DNA from 2 places in the Paraburkholderia flava genome. Region 1 is predicted to be linked to the other one. Evidence: riboswitches for the same ligand, from Rfam matches in the RefSeq annotation. Region 1 holds a riboswitch; the other holds the start of a gene.
What was found. A riboswitch is a leader RNA that binds a small molecule or an ion and turns the genes downstream of it on or off. The one in region 1 is predicted to bind thiamine pyrophosphate.
Positions count from the first base shown of each region.

Region 2: it holds a riboswitch for thiamine pyrophosphate, as region 1 does, so the genes downstream of both, E1748_RS30675 (FAD-dependent oxidoreductase) here and thiC (phosphomethylpyrimidine synthase ThiC) in region 1, are expected to answer to the same signal.

Region 1 covers NZ_SMRO01000002.1:1,010,386-1,018,392, forward strand. Annotated here, with positions in the region: gene E1748_RS15970 (hypothetical protein) at 1-146, opposite strand, end outside; gene E1748_RS15975 (glycine zipper 2TM domain-containing protein) at 424-636, opposite strand; gene E1748_RS15980 (MFS transporter) at 1,031-2,392, shown strand; gene thiC (phosphomethylpyrimidine synthase ThiC) at 2,473-4,404, opposite strand; TPP riboswitch at 4,497-4,616, opposite strand; gene E1748_RS15990 (DUF1223 domain-containing protein) at 4,797-5,663, shown strand; gene E1748_RS15995 (cytochrome b/b6 domain-containing protein) at 5,707-6,336, shown strand; gene E1748_RS16000 (molybdopterin-dependent oxidoreductase) at 6,352-7,131, shown strand; gene E1748_RS16005 (pentapeptide MXKDX repeat protein) at 7,245-7,481, shown strand; gene E1748_RS31500 (hypothetical protein) at 7,710-7,859, opposite strand; gene E1748_RS16010 (EamA family transporter) at 7,858-8,007, shown strand, end outside.
Region 2 covers NZ_SMRO01000005.1:55,999-64,005, forward strand. Annotated here, with positions in the region: gene E1748_RS30655 (response regulator) at 1-723, opposite strand, end outside; gene E1748_RS30660 (hypothetical protein) at 876-1,436, opposite strand; gene E1748_RS30665 (SDR family NAD(P)-dependent oxidoreductase) at 1,824-2,606, opposite strand; gene E1748_RS30670 (ABC transporter ATP-binding protein/permease) at 2,603-4,354, opposite strand; TPP riboswitch at 4,649-4,760, shown strand; gene E1748_RS30675 (FAD-dependent oxidoreductase) at 4,945-6,120, shown strand; gene thiS (sulfur carrier protein ThiS) at 6,182-6,379, shown strand; gene E1748_RS30685 (thiazole synthase) at 6,415-7,251, shown strand; gene thiE (thiamine phosphate synthase) at 7,248-8,007, shown strand, end outside.

The DNA of each region.
Region 1 (8,007 bases):
ACGGTCGGGTAATAGGTTGCGTAGCCCGGCGAGTAGTAGCCGCCCGGGTAATAACCGTACGGGTAGTAGCAGCCGGAGAGCGAACCGGCCAGTGCCAGCAGGCCGACAGTGCCGACGAGTCTTGGCGTGGCGAAACGGGTGTTCATGACGGAACTCCTTCAATCGGCGCGCGGCGCCGCGAGATCCTCCGAGCTTACGCCCGACGCGCAACGCCCGGGTTGCGAAGCAGTAACCGCATATTTCACGCCGTTGCAAAAAGAGACGCGGCGCATCTGTCGATGGATGCGCCGCGCCGTTGTTTCTTCATTCTCTGTCGACGCCGCGTTCGTTGCGCAACGTATCGACACCGCCTGCGGTACGCGGCGTTCGGGCTCCCTGATTCTGCCTGGCTATATCTGGCTTTGCGCGTCTGTCGCCGCAGGCTTACTTGCCGACCTGATTACCAATCAGACCGCCGGCCGCCGCACCGCCGAGCGTCGACAGCGCATTGCCGCCGATCGCCGCGCCCGCCACGCCGCCGACGCCCGCGCCGATGGCCGTATCGCGTTGCCGCGTGGTCATGCCGTCGCACGCCGCTAGACTGGTGACGACCGCTGCGATCGCCGCAAACGTACCGATTCGACGAATCGTCTTCATGATGAGCCTCCTTCCTCGATGGTTCTGGATTCCGGAGCGCAGGACGCCCCTGTTAATCCCATCGTAGCCGCGTGCGTCGCGTCGCGCGGTTTCCAGTTGTGTGCGCTTGTCAGGGAAATGTTGGTTTGGTAAGGGGATGTTTCCGGACGGAACCAGCGGCCCGGCCAGGCAGTATGAGCCCGCGTAAACCCGCGGGTTATCCCCCGTTGACCCGTCGCTTACGTCTTCGCTACAGTGCGGCATCGTGTTCGTTATATGAATCGTTGTTCTTATATAGAACTTTTTGAGGCGGCCGATTTCACCGCATGCGTCGGTATCATTCACCGGTCCAGGCCCGGCACGGATGCAACAGAGACGGCACTGTCGCGTGCCGTCAGAACGAAGTGGAGGAGACGTGAACCAGCGCCCTGTCGTCGATGTGCAGACGTTCATCAACGAGCACCCGTTCTCGGGTTTCCAGTGGCTCATCTTCGCGATGTGTTTCGCGATCGTGCTGCTGGACGGTTTCGATACCGCCGCGATCGGTTTCATCGCTCCTTCGCTGGTCAACGAGTGGAGCATCAGCAAGCCCGCGCTCGCACCGGTGCTGAGCGCTGCGCTGTTCGGTCTCGCGTGCGGCGCGCTGGTGTCCGGTCCGCTGTCCGACCGGCTTGGCCGGCGCGCGTTGCTGACCGGTTCAGTCGGCCTGTTCGGTGTCGCGTGTTTCGCATCGTCGTTCTCGGGCAATCTGTCTGAGCTGACCGCGTTGCGTTTCGTCACCGGCGTTGGGCTCGGCGCGGCGATGCCGAACGCGGTGACGGTGATCGGAGAGTTCTGTCCCGATCGTCGTCGCGCGACGCTGATCAATCTGATGTTCTGCGGCTTTCCGCTCGGGGCTGCATGCGGCGGCTTTCTCGCCGCATGGATGATCCCGCATTGGGGCTGGCGTAGCGTGCTGCAACTGGGCGGCGTGGTGCCGCTCGTGTTGACGGTTCTGCTGCTGCTCAAGCTGCCCGAGTCGGTGCGTTATCGCGTCGCGAAAGGGCATCCTGCCGAGCTGATTCGCGCGACGCTCGCGCGCATTTCATCGGCAGCATCGGAAGCCGGATCGTTCACGATGACCGAGACGGTAGCGCACGTCGAAGGCCGCAGCGGCATGCGCGTGGTCTTGTCGCGCGATTACATCGTCGGCTCGGTGATGCTGTGGTTCGCGTACTTCATGGGGCTCGTGATCTTCTACGCGTCGATCAACTGGATGCCGATCCTGTTGAAGGAAGCCGGCCTGAATCCGCAGCGCGCGACGCTGATCTCCGCGCTGTTCCCGCTCGGCGGTGTCGGTGCGGTGCTGTGCGGCGTGCTGATGGATCGCTTCAACGCGAACCGGATCGTCGCGGTGTGCTATGCGCTGACAGCAGTGAGTGTGTACTGCATCGGCCAGGCGCTCGGCAACGTCGGGCTGCTCGTGTTGACTGTGTTCGCCGCGGGCGTGTTGATGAACACCGCGCAGTCGTCGCTGCCTGCACTCGCTGCTGCGTTCTATCCGACGCAAGGGCGCGGCACCGGCGTCGCGTGGATGCTCGGCATTGGACGCTTCGGCGGTATCGCGGGATCGTTTCTCGTGGCCGAGCTGGCGCGTCGTCACGTGTCGTTCGAGGGAATCTTCGCGACGATCGCGGTCGCGGGTGTCGTATCGTGTGTGGCGCTGCTTGTGAAGCAGGCCGCGCATCCGTCGACGGGCGGTACGAAACCGGTCGGCGCCGAATCGCTTGGGCACTGACGCTGAATGAAACCGTGCGCGCGGACCCATCGGTCCGCGCGCACGGTGAAGCGGAATCTATATCAGCAGCGCATTAACGCTTATTGCCGCTGATAAATCTCCGCTCCCTTCTTCATGAACTCGATCGACTTCACTTCCATTCCTTTCTTCAGCGCTTCGTCGTCGGTCACGCCCTGCTGCGCAGCGAACTCGCGAACGTCCTGCGTGATCTTCATCGAGCAGAAGTGCGGACCGCACATCGAGCAGAAGTGCGCGACCTTCGCGGAATCCTTCGGCAGCGTTTCGTCGTGGAATTCACGCGCCTTGTCCGGATCGAGGCCGAGGTTGAACTGGTCTTCCCAGCGGAACTCGAAGCGCGCCTTGCTCAATGCGTTGTCGCGCACCTGCGCGCCCGGATGGCCCTTCGCCAGATCGGCTGCGTGCGCGGCGAGCTTGTACGTGATGATGCCGGTCTTCACGTCGTCCTTGTTCGGCAAGCCGAGGTGTTCCTTCGGCGTCACGTAGCAGAGCATCGCGGTGCCGAACCAGCCGATCATCGCTGCACCGATGCCCGACGTGATGTGGTCGTAGCCCGGTGCGATGTCGGTGGTCAACGGTCCAAGCGTGTAGAACGGCGCTTCGTCGCACCATTCCAGCTGCAGGTCCATGTTTTCCTTGATCAGCTGCATCGGCACGTGGCCGGGGCCTTCGATCATCGTCTGCACGTCGTGCTTCCACGCGATCTGCGTGAGTTCGCCGAGGGTCTTCAACTCACCAAGTTGCGCTTCGTCGTTTGCGTCGTAGATCGAGCCGGGACGCAGACCATCGCCGAGCGAGAACGCGACGTCATACGCCTTCATGATTTCGCAGATGTCTTCGAAGTGCTCGTACAGGAAACTTTCCTTGTGGTGAGCCAGGCACCACTTCGCCATGATCGAGCCGCCGCGCGACACGATGCCGGTCATCCGCTTCGCGGTCAGCGGCACGTACTGCAGACGCACGCCCGCGTGGATCGTGAAGTAGTCGACGCCTTGCTCGGCCTGTTCGATCAGCGTGTCGCGGAAAATTTCCCATGTGAGATCTTCGGCTTTGCCGTTGACCTTTTCGAGCGCCTGATAGATCGGCACCGTGCCGATCGGCACCGGGCTGTTGCGGATGATCCACTCGCGCGTTTCGTGAATGTGCTTGCCAGTCGACAGATCCATCACCGTGTCGCCGCCCCAGCGGATCGCCCACGTCATCTTGTCGACTTCCTCGCCGATGGAGGAGGTGACTGCCGAGTTGCCGATGTTCGCATTGACCTTCACGAGGAAGTTGCGACCGATGATCATCGGTTCGCTTTCCGGGTGATTGATGTTGTTCGGGATGATCGCGCGGCCGCGTGCGACTTCTTCGCGCACGAACTCGGCCGTGATCGCCGTCAGGCCATTCGGGCCGAACGCACTGGCGCCGAACGCCTGGCCCGGATGCTGGCGACCCATCATCGCGGCGAGTTTTTCGCCGTTCGGGCCGCTCGTTTTCAGGCTCTCAATATACTCGGCACGACGCTGGTTCTCGCGGATCGCGATGTATTCCATCTCCGGCGTGACGATGCCTTTTCGCGCGTAGTGCATCTGCGACACGTTCTTGCCGGCGACCGCGCGGCGCGGCGTGCGGTGCAGGCCCTGAAAGCGCAAGTCGGCGGTGGCGGTGTCGGCGGCGCGCTCACGGCTGAAGTCGCTCGACAGACCCGTCAGCGCTTCCGTGTCGGCGCGCTCTTCGATCCACGCCTGACGCAGCGCCGGCAGACCGGCGCGGATGTCGATTTTCGCTTCGGGATCGGAGTACGGGCCCGACGTATCGTAGACATAGACCGGAGGATTCTTTTCGCCGCCGAAGCTGTCGGGCGTATCGGCCTGCGAGATTTCGCGCATCGGTACGCGGATGTCCGGGCGCGAACCGGTCACGTAGACCTTGCGGGAATTGGGCAGCGGCGCGACAGCGGCTTCGTCGACGTGAGCGTCGGCGGAAAGGAACTTCGGGTTGGCGTTCATGCGTTATCTCCTCTAGCCAGGCAATGTGGGGCGGCTAAGCAGGAGACGAGATGAAGTGAGTCGGGTTTCGCGGGAGGTCTTGCAGGGATAAGCAGCGAAGCCCGTACGCTTCCCTGCGCTGGCATTATCCAGATCAGGTTCAAAGGGTATTTCTCACCCACGTGGCTCACCGCCCGAAGACGATGTGCGACGCAGGACCCCCGCGTTAGCAGCGCACACGATACACCGGCCGGCGGGGGCTTGGCAACCCGTCGCGCTTGGGTTTCTGACGATCGCCTGACGTCATGCCGACGATCGTCTATCGCGTACCGTCTGCAAAAAAATCTTCGCTCCGGCTGTCATAACGACGTTCCTGCACCGACCAACGTTCGGATTCCTCGCAGGAGCACGTCATGTCTATCGTTTCGAGCCGCGGTTTGATTGCGCGGATTTTTCTTGCACGCAACGTTGTGCGCGTTTTTGCGTTGCTTGCCGCGTTCGGTGCTGTCGTCGCGAGCGGGGCCGCGAATGCAGCGGCAGGCCAGTGCATCGCGCACAGCCCCGCGCATCGCGTCGCGCTCGTCGAGCTGTACAGCAGCGAAGGCTGCGACAGCTGTCCGCCGGCCGACCGTTGGTTCGGTCAATGGAAAGAGAGCGGCGTCGCGCAGGGCATCGTGCCGCTCGCGATGCACGTCGATTACTGGAACAGCCTCGGCTGGACCGACCGCTTCTCGCAGCATCGTTTTACCGAACGGCAGCAGAGCCTGACCGATCTCGGCGGCGGCCACACGATCTACACGCCTGAAGTGTTCGTCGCGGGACGTGAGTTGCGCGGCTGGTCGAGTGCGGAGAGTTTCGGTGACCGGGTCAAGCGGATCGTCGGCGAGCCTGCGACGGCGGATGTATCGGTTGCGCTTGCGCCGCGAGTGGGCGGCGCGGCGAATGCAGTCGATATCGACGCGCAGTTCGCGGCGCGTGCATCAAACACATCGCCTGATTCTCTGAACGCCTACGTCGCGGTGTACGAGAACTCGCTCGTCTCGCAGGTCAAGGCAGGCGAGAACAGCGGTGCGACGCTGCATCATGAGCGCGTCGTGCGGCAGTGGATCGGCCCCGTTCCGCTCGCATCCGGACATGCGCAGATTCGCCGCGCACTCGCACTCGACGATCCCGGCGCCACCGCACCCGTCCCGGCGTCGCACTTCGGCGTCGTCGCGTTCGTCGAGAACGCCGCGACCGGCGACGTGCTGCAGGCCGCCGATCTGCCGGCGTGCCAGTAGGCCCCCCACGATCACGAAGGAGCTCACGATGAATCCCTTACCCATGCCCGCGTCCGCGCCGGCACCCACACCGAGCGTGCCGCGCGAGCGCCCGATCCACCCGCGCTGGGTGCGCGTCACGCATTGGCTCAACGCGCTCGCCGCGATCACGATGATGCTGTCGGGCTGGCGGATTTACGACGCGTCGCCGGTATTCGCGGGCTTTTCGATTCCGCCCGCGATCACGCTCGGCGGCTGGCTCGGCGGCGCGCTGCAGTGGCACTTTGCGGCGATGTGGCTGCTCGTGTTCAACGGGCTCGTCTATCTGATCCTGACCATCGCAAGCGGGCGGTTCATGCGCAAGTTCTTGCCGCTGTCGCCGCGTGCCGTACTGCGCGATCTGGTGAGTGCATTGCGCGGCCGGCTGGCGCACGACGATCTGAGTCACTACAACGCGGTGCAGAAGCTCGCATACGTCGTCGTGATCGTCGATCTGGTCGTGCTCGTGCTGTCGGGGCTCGCGATCTGGAAGTCGGTGCAGTTTCCGCTGCTGCGCGAACTGATGGGCGGCTACGACACCGCGCGGATCGTGCATTTCTGCGCGATGGCGGTCATGGCCAGTTTTCTCGTCGTGCATCTCGCGCTCGTCGCACTGGTGCCGCGCTCGCTGCTCGCGATGCTGCGCGGCCGCTAATTCACGGACACCGTCATGAGCGATATCAAACGACCTTCTCCGCAGAAACTCGATCGCGAGTCGATCCTGATCGATGCACGCCGTGAGCTCTCGATGCCGTCGCGGCGCCGCTTCGGCAAGCAGTTGCTGACGCTCGGCGGCCTGTCGATGCTGACTGGCTGCTCGCTGACCGATAACGATTCGGTCAACGCATTCCTCACCGCGGTCTCGCGACTGAACGATCGCGCGCAGGGCTTGCTGTTCGACCCGACTCAACTCGCGCCCACCTACACCGAGGCGCAGATCACGCGACCGTTTCCGTTCAACGCGTACTACGGCATCGACGAAGTACCCGATGTCGACGGCGCGTCGTATCGGCTGCACGTGAGCGGTCTGGTCAAGGGCCAGCGCGTGTGGACGCTGCCCGAGCTGTACGCGCTGCCGCATGAGGAGCAGATCACGCGACATATCTGCGTCGAAGGATGGAGCGCGGTGGGCCGCTGGGGTGGCACGCCGTTCCGCGATTTTCTGCACCGCGTCGGCGCGGACACGACCGCGAAGTACGTCGGCTTCAAATGCGCGGACGACTACTTCGAAAGCATCGACATGCCGACCGCGCTGCATCCGCAGACGCTGCTCGCATTCGACTACGACGGCAGCCGCCTGCCCGCGAAATACGGCTATCCGATGAAGCTGCGGATGCCGACCAAGCTCGGCTACAAGAACCCGAAACACATCGTCGAGATTTTCGTCACCAACACGTATCCCGGCGGCTATTGGGTCGACCAGGGCTACAACTGGTTCGGAGGCTCCTGACGCGCGGGTCGTCGCCTGAAGCGGGCGGCCACGCACGGCAGAAGCTTTGGAAGTACCCGGCACGACGCGTTCGTCGTAGCCGGTTTGATCAATCGATAAAACGGAGTTATCTCATGAAGAAGTTTGCGATCGCAGTTACCACCCTGGCCCTGGCACTCGGCGCCGGCAGCGCATTCGCTCAGGCAAGCGATGCGATGTCGGGCGGCGCGATGGCCAAGGATTCGATGTCGAAGGACTCGATGTCCAAGGATTCCATGTCGAAAGACAAGATGGCGAAGCACAACAAGATGAAGAAGGGCGGCGACGCGATGGGCATGAAGCACGAAGCGTCCGGCGCGATGAGCAACTGAACGGTCGCGGGCGCCGTTCGCGGCGCCCGCGATGCTTCGCTGTCGAAACAATTTTTACGTTTGGCCTGACAAGTCCCTTCCGACTCTCCTGCATAATGCTGCCGGTGTGCGTTGCGTTTGCCGTGTCCCGCCGGGATGTTCCTCCGCCGCCGACGATTTCGGTGTCAGCCGGCTGACCGCGCCGCACTGATCCCGGGTTTTCCGCGCTTCGCGTGGCCGGGCTTATCGTCAGTCTCCTGTTTTTCCTGCTCGACCATCATGCCGTTCTGCCTTGTCCGCCTCGCTGCGCTTCACGCGGAGTGTGCGCGTCTGCGCGTCCTGAATCTTTTTCCGGGCGCGGGCGCCCTTGCCCTTGCTGCACAGGTGGGCTGAACGCATGGATCGGTCATTCTTCTCACGCTTGCCCTTGCGGCTGCCGCGTACGCAGGGCGGTCGCATCGCGCTGTCGCTGGCGTTCGTCTATATCGTCTGGGGCTCGACGTATCTCGCCGTGCATGTGGCGCTGGAGTCGTTTCCGCCGCTGCTG
Region 2 (8,007 bases), on a different contig from region 1:
ATAGCGTTCCGCGAATCCCACTTCACCTTGCGGGACGAACACGTACCCGTGCCCCCACACCGTCTGCACGTAACGCGGCTCCGACGGATCGGTTTCGATCAACCGCCGCAGACGCCAGATCGACACGTCGAGACTGCGGTTCCGATACGCGCCACCGTGGCCGTACAGCTTCTCGATGATCTGCGCGCGCGTGAGGATCGTCATCGCGTGATTGACGAACAGCTTGAGGATCGCGAACTCGCTTGAACGCAGCGGAATGCGTTCGTCGTCGCGACGCAGTTCGCGTGCGGGGAAATTCACTTCGTACGGACCGAAGCGATACGGCGCACGACTTTCCGGCGCGCTCGACACCGGGTTGCCGCGTCGTCGCAGTACCGTGCGGATGCGCGCGACCAGCTCGCTCGGATCGAATGGCTTGCCGAGATAATCGTCGGCGCCGAGTTCGAGGCCGATCACGCGATCGATCACGTCGTTACGCGCGGTGAGCAGGATCACCGGGATGTCGTCGCCGCTCGCACGCAATGCGCGCAGCGCACTGATGCCATCCAGCTCCGGCATCATGATGTCGAGCACGACGAGCGCGGGTCGCTCGATCTGCAGACGGCGCTGCAACGCGAGGCCATCGTGCAGCACCGACACCGCGTAGCCGCGCGCCTGCAGATATTCGCGCGTGACGTCGCGCACCACGGAATCGTCGTCGACAAGCAGGATATGTTGGCTCATGCAGGAAATCCTAAGTGATGAGGACGCGTGCCGGAAGCACGCAAATCTTTCGTTTTCTTTCCTCGGTGCGCGTTTGCCGAAGCAAAACGCACGACGTCAAGACTTCGCGAGCCGGCGCGAGGATCGCCGGTGCGCTGCGTTTCATGCGTGCTTCAATCGTTGCGCGACGCCTGCAGCGCGGGTTTGTCCTGCTCATGCCGGTCGACCACCATCTTCGAGATCAACCCGCCGAGCTTCACCGAGGCAGTCGAAAAACGATCGGTCGCAAGGCCGCGTGTCTCGTAACGCGCGGTCACAACAACATGACCGCGCTGGAGCAAGGTCAGGTCGATCGTCGACAGATAGGCGGTGGGTTGCTCGCTGAACGCGCGTTGTCCGTAATCGATCGCCGCCGCGTAGACCAGCAGCGCTTCGCAGCCGGGCGGCGACGTGCCGGGGTTGTACAGATCGGAGTGCACGCCGCGCTCGGTCAGCACCGTCTGCAGCGCAGGCACGAAGTCTCCGGTCGTGACGGTCTGGTTCAGTTCGATGCAGACGTGCGGCACGTCGAGCGGTTTGCCCGTGACGTAGGCCGGCGACGAGTAATGCGTCGCGGCCGCGTAGCCCGCCTGGATCACCGAGCCGGTCGCATCGACGATCGAGATCAGCGTCCAGGCGCAGCCGTTCAGCGTGAGCGTCGCGATGACGAGCACCAGCGCGGCCGAGAGGCGCACGCTGCACGACGAGCGACGACGGCGCGGTGACAACGCGGAACATGGCACGGAGTAAGAGACAGGGCGTATGGCGAGCCGCATCGGACGTCGCGGCTCAGCGTGCGATGCGACGCGCAGCCGACAAAGCGGAAGCCGCGAAAGGCGGCCGGCAGGCGAGGCGGTGGTTCGGCATGAGCGCGGAATCCGGTGGCGGTCAGTAGCGGTAATGAGCGGTCACTAGCATGACGTACCGAACGAAACGGCACGTGACGCATGACGCGGGCACATCGCTATCGTCGCCGGTCGACGCAAAATCAAAACGACGAACAGCCTGTCCGGAAGCCAAATGCTTTCCAGGTCTTGCCGTTTGTTTCGGAGGTTTTCTTGCGCGCGAGCGTTCGGTTGCGATTAACCGAGCGTCAGTCCGCCATCGATGTGAATCACCTGACCGGTGATGTGACGCGCTTCGTCGGAGAGGAGGAAGGCGATCAGCGCAGCGATGTCGTCGGGCTCGGCGATGTGGCCGAGCGGTGTCGCCTGCGCGGCGCGGGCCCATGCGGGCGCATTCTCTGCGCTGGGGCCGTGATCCTTGCGCGTGTAACCGGGTGCCACGCAATTCACCGTGACGCCGTGCGGCGCGAGTTCAGCTGCTGCGGTTTTTGCAAGCGACTCGATCGCCGCTTTCGCGGCAGCAGTGGCCGCGAACGGCGTGTCCCTACGATAGCGATGCGCGACGAACGAACTCAACGCGACGACCCGACCGCGCGACGATGTTTCGAGCGCGGGTGTCGCGCGCCGCACGAGCGCCGCGAAAGCTGCCGGCATCGCGGCGAATGCATCGGCGAACGTGTGTGCGTCGAGTGTGCCGAGGGTCTGCCGTTGAGCATGTCCTGCATTCGCGACGAGTTGATCGAGTGCGCCGAATGCAGCGAGCGTCTGATGGACGATGTGTTCGGCCGCGCCCGGTTCGGCGAGATCGCCGTAGACGGTCGAGCAGAGTGCGCCCCGCTCGATGCAGTCGACGGCAACCGCGTCGAGCCGGTGCCGCGCATCGGCATCCGCGCCGCGTGCGTGCAGCATCAGCGAGACGCCGGGTGCCGCGAGCCGTCGTGCGAGCGCCGCACCGATGCCGGAGCCCGCGCCGGTGATCAGCACCACGCGTTGTGCGGATCGCGGCGCGATGTCGCTCATGCGGCGACCGGCTCGTCGCTACGCTGGACCTCGAGCGTTTCTTCGTGGAACGAGGCCAGCGATTCGCGGTGTGCGACGCTGACGATCGCGGCCTTCGGCAGACGCTCGGTGAACAGATGATAGAGACGCGCTTCGTTGTCCGCGTCGAGCGCGCTCGTCGCTTCGTCGAGGAACAGATAGTCCGGCTTGTGCAGCAGCACGCGCGCAGCCGCGAGACGTTGCTGCTCGCCCGGCGACAGGATGCGCGTCCAGTGGCCGGATTCCTCGAGGCGGTCCGCGTACTCCGACAACCGGCAGACGCGCAGCGCCTCGGCGCATTCGTCGTCGCTGAAGGTGCTGGCCGGCGACGGGTAGGTGAGCGCGGCCTTCAGCGTGCCGATCGGCAGATAGCTCTGCTGCGGGATGAACATCATCCGCGCATCGACGGGCGCGTCGATCGAGCCGTCGCCGAACGGCCACAACCCGGCGAGCGCGCGCATCAGCGTGCTCTTGCCGGACCCGGACGGGCCGCGCACGAGCCAGCGCGAACCGGGCTTGATCGCGACGTTGCGGATCGTCGACAGCGCGTTGCCGTTCGGCAGCGCGAGCTTCAGGTCGCTGGTGGTGAGGCCGACGGAATCGATGTAGTGCAGCTTGATGCCGCCGTGTTCGGTGGCCGGCGACACCGATTCCTTCAGACGCGGTGCATGGACGATGCGCTTGAATTCGCGCAGCCGGTTCACAGTGGCGCGCCATTCGACCAACGTGCTGTAACTGTTGATGAACCACGAGAACGAATCGCTGACGGTGCCGAAGGCCTGCGAGATCTGCATCAGCACGCCGAAGCTGAACGCGCCGGCGAAGTAGCGCGGCGCGGCGACGACGAGCGGGAAGATGATCGCGATCTGGCCGTAGAACGCCAGCACGAACGTCAGCCGCTTCGTGTACTTCATCACGGCCCACCAGTTGTCGCGGATCCGGCTGAACAGTCCCTGCGCGCTGCTTTTCTCGGTTGCCATGCCGTCGTAGAACGCGATCTGTTCGGCGTTCTCGCGCAGCCGGATCAGGCCGAAACGGAAGTCCGCCTCGACGCGCTGCTGCTGGTAGTTGATCGACACCAGCGGATGACCGACCTTCTGGATGATCAGCGAACCGGCGACTGCATACAGCGCGGCGGCCCACACCATGTAGCCGGGAATCTGCAGCGGCATGCCACCGAGCGTGATCGACAGCGCGCCTGCGAGCGACCACAGGATCGTGATGAACGAGACGAGCGTGACGAGTGTCGAGAGCAGATCGAGCGTCAGCGACAGCGTCGTCGTTGCGAACGATTGCAGGTCGTCGCTGATCCGCTGGTCGGGGTTGTCCGCAAGGCGGTCGCGTTCGATCCGGTAGAACGCGGCATCGCCGAGCCATTCGTTCAGGTAGCGCGTGGTCAGCCACTGGCGCCAGCGGAAGCCGAGCATCTGGCGCAGATACCGGCCGTACACCGCGAGGATGATGAAGCCGAACGCGAGCGCAGTGAAGATGCCGAGCAGATGCGGGAAGTCGTGGACGTTCTTGCTCTGCAGCGCGTTGTAGAAGTCGGCGTTCCAGCGGTTGAGCCGCACGTTGATCCACACGACGAGCAGATTGATCACGATGATCGTGACGAGCAGCCCCCATGCAACCTTGCGTTCCTCGGACACCCAGTACGGCTTGATGAGGCTCCACGCGGACACGCGATCGTCTTTCGGCGGGATGCTGCTGGAAGGGAGTGTGGTGGTCATGAGCATCCTGATGATGTGCCGGCTCAGGGCGGGTTGCGGTGGCGCGTCGCAGGATGCAGCGATTGCCGCGACGCGCGTGACGTGGCGATTCTCACGCGACCCGCTTAAGCCAGTCTTAATGGTTACGCGGCCCGGCGATGCAACTGCGCCGGCCCGCGCGGCCTCGGTTCACGGCATTGTGCCAGAGCACCGTGACTCGCCGTATTTGCAGCGGCCGGTGACTAACACCGGGCTCCCCGCCGAGGGCGCCGCCCCCCGTTTGCGACCGTCCGGCGTTTTATGGTCTAATGACCTTCGACGAAACAGGGGTGCTTCGCGCGCTGGCCACACGCCGCAGCGAGGCTGAGAGAGACCCTTCGCACCCGATCCGGGTAATACCGGCGCGGGAAGTTTCCGGAAGTCCTGTTGTCTTCCTTCTCCGCCGGACCGGCACCTCCACAAGGGTGCAGTCCGGCCGGCCTCGCCCGCCGGTTTCGTCCTTGGGTACGTGCGCTTTCGCCGTACGGAAAGGAACCGATGAGCGCTTATTCTTCAGTCTTTTGTTTCGCCTGCGTGCCGCTGTCGCTGCGCTTTCGTCCGGCGGTCGCGCGATGAACGCTGCCTTGCACGTTTCCGCCAACCGGCCGGATTTCGCGGTGATCGGCGGGGGGCTGTGCGGACGGCTCGTCGCGTGGCATCTCGCGGGGGCGGGGCATCGCGTTGCGCTGTACGAGCGCGGCGATGCGTCGGGCTCGCAGGCGGCTGCGTGGGTCGCGGCGGCGATGCTCGCGCCGCTCGCCGAAGCCGCGAGCGCCGAACTGCTGATCACGCAACTCGGCGCCGCGTCGCTCGAAACCTGGCCGCGTCTGCTTGCCGAACTTCCGCAGCCGGTGTTTTTTCAGCGCAACGGCACGCTCGTCGTGTGGCATCACGCGGATCGCACCGAGGCTCCGCTGTTCGAACGTCGCGTGCGCGCGAATGCGCCGGCTGAGTGGTTCGATGGTGCTGACGGGAGTGGTTTCGTCGCGCTGTCCGGTACGCAACTCGGTGCGGCCGAACCGGCGCTCGCCGGGCGCTTCTCGCAAGGCTGGCTGCTGCCGCGCGAAGGACAACTCGACAACCGTCAGGTGCTCTCTGCGCTCGCGGCCGGACTCGCGGCACGCGGCGTCGAACTGCACTGGAACACGCCCGTCGACGATCGCGCGATGCCGGACGCGCACGTCACGATCGACTGTCGCGGCCTCGGCGCGAAACCCGTGCTGCCGACGCTGCGCGGTATTCGCGGCGAAGTCGCGCGGGTGCACGCGCCGGGCATTGGGCTCACGCGTCCGGTGCGGCTGCTGCATCCGCGCTATCCGCTCTATATCGCGCCGAAGCAGAACGACCTATACGTGATCGGCGCGACGGAAGTGGAAGGCGAGGACATGTCGCCGATGTCGGTGCGCTCCGCGCTCGAATTGCTGAGCGCTGCGTTCTCGGTGCATCCGGCGTTCGGCGAGGCACGCATTCTCGAACTGAACTCGCAGTGCCGGCCGACGCTGCCCGACCATCGTCCGGCGCTGGTGTGGAACGGCGCACGCACGTTGCGCGTGAACGGCCTGTACCGGCACGGCTACATGATCGCGCCGGAAGTCGCCGACGAGGCCGCGCGTTTCGCGGCGGCGCTGCTCGACGGACGTGTCGCCGACACCGACACGTTTGCGAACTGGCAACGCGACGCGCGCTGGAGCGAGCTGTTTCATCTCGATGCACTGAGCCAGCCGGACCCGGCACGCGAACCGGCATGACGCCGATGACCGCAAGCAATAACGAACGCAATAACGAAGACCCGCATTCGACCGACACACCATGAACATTCACATCAACCAGAAGCCGCTGACCTTGCCCGACGACGCGACCGTCGCCGATGCGCTCGCCGCGTGGGGCGCGCAGCCGCCGTTCGCGGTCGCGCTGAACGGCGACTTCGTCGCGCGCACGCAGCATGCGGCGCGCGCGCTGCAGCCGGGCGACCGGCTCGACGTCGTGCAACCCGTCGCGGGCGGCTAAGCCGCGCCCCGCACAGTCAGACGCAAGGATTCAACATGACTTCCCTCGCTTCCATTCCTGCTTCCCCGGCGCCCGTCGACGCGCTTCGTCTGTACGGCGAGACGTTCGCGAGTCGCGTGCTGCTCGGCACGTCGCGCTACCCGTCGCTGCAGTCGCTGTCCGATTCGATCGACGCCGCGCGGCCCGGCATGGTGACCGTCGCGCTGCGCCGGCAGATGAACGAGGGCGGCGCCGAAGCCGGCTTCTTCGATCTGCTGAAACGCCACGGCGTGCCGCTACTGCCGAACACGGCCGGCTGCCTGACGGTCGGCGAAGCGGTGACGACCGCGCAGATGGCGCGCGAAATTTTCGAAACGGACTGGATCAAGCTCGAACTGATCGGCGACGACTACACGCTGCAGCCCGACCCGATCGGCTTGATCGAAGCGGCAACGCTGCTCGTGAAAGACGGCTTCAAGGTGCTGCCGTATTGCACCGAGGATCTCGTGATCGGTCGTCGTCTGCTCGACGCGGGTTGCGAGGCGCTGATGCCGTGGGGCGCGCCGATCGGCACCGGCAAGGGCGTCGTGAATCCGTACGGATTGCGCGTGCTGCGCGAGCGTCTGCCGGACGTGCCGCTGATCGTCGATGCGGGGCTGGGTGTGCCGTCGCACGCGTGTCAGGTGATGGAGTGGGGCTTCGACGGCGTGCTGCTGAACACGGCGGTGTCGCAGGCCACACATCCTGCGGCGATGGCCAGCGCGTTCGCGCTCGCGACCGAAGCCGGACGTGCCGCGTGGGTCGCGGGTCCGATGGCCGAGCGCGAAACGGCGCATGCGAGCACGCCGGTAGTCGGCATGCCGTTCTGGCATCAAGACGGGAGCGCCGCATGACGCAGACTCTGCCGCTGTCCGGCCGCGACCTGTTCTGGCCGCCCGCCGACGAACTCACCGAAGCCGCCGAGCGCATCCGCGCGCGACTCGGCGACTGGCCGCCGACGCACGCGCCGTGGCGCATCTGCCTGACCCCGCCGGACGATGCGAACGGCGGCGACCTGATCGTCATCTCGGATGAGCAGCACCACGGCGACCACGTCGCGCGCTGGCTCGTGCATGGCGCGGGCGTGATCGAAGCGGCGGCCGGCACCGCGACGCTGCATCTCGGCGGCGAGCGCTATCAGCTTGAAGGCACGCTGCCGGAAGACTGGATCCCCGCGCTGGCCGCGTTCCTCGACTGCGGGTTCGTGCCGCACGATGCGCTGGTGCTGGCGCTTGCCTGGCGCGACGGCGACGAGCGCAAGACTGCCGATGCCTGGCCGACCGATCTCGCGCGCTTTCCGCGCGTGGTCGGGCTGCCGGCAGCGCCCGAGCAGCCGTTCGCGCGCTGCCCGGACCGGCTGGGTCTCTATCCGGTGCTGCCGGACGCGGGCTGGGTCGAGCGCGTGCTGTCGTTCGGCGTGAAGACGGTGCAGCTGCGTCGCAAGACGACGCGTGCAGGCGAACTCACCCCCGAACTCGCGGACGACATCGCCCGCTGCGTCGCGGCCGGCCGCCGTCACGACGCGCAGGTGTTCATCAACGATCACTGGCGCGGCGCGCTCGACGCAGGCGCCTACGGCGTCCATCTCGGCCAGGAAGATCTGCATACGG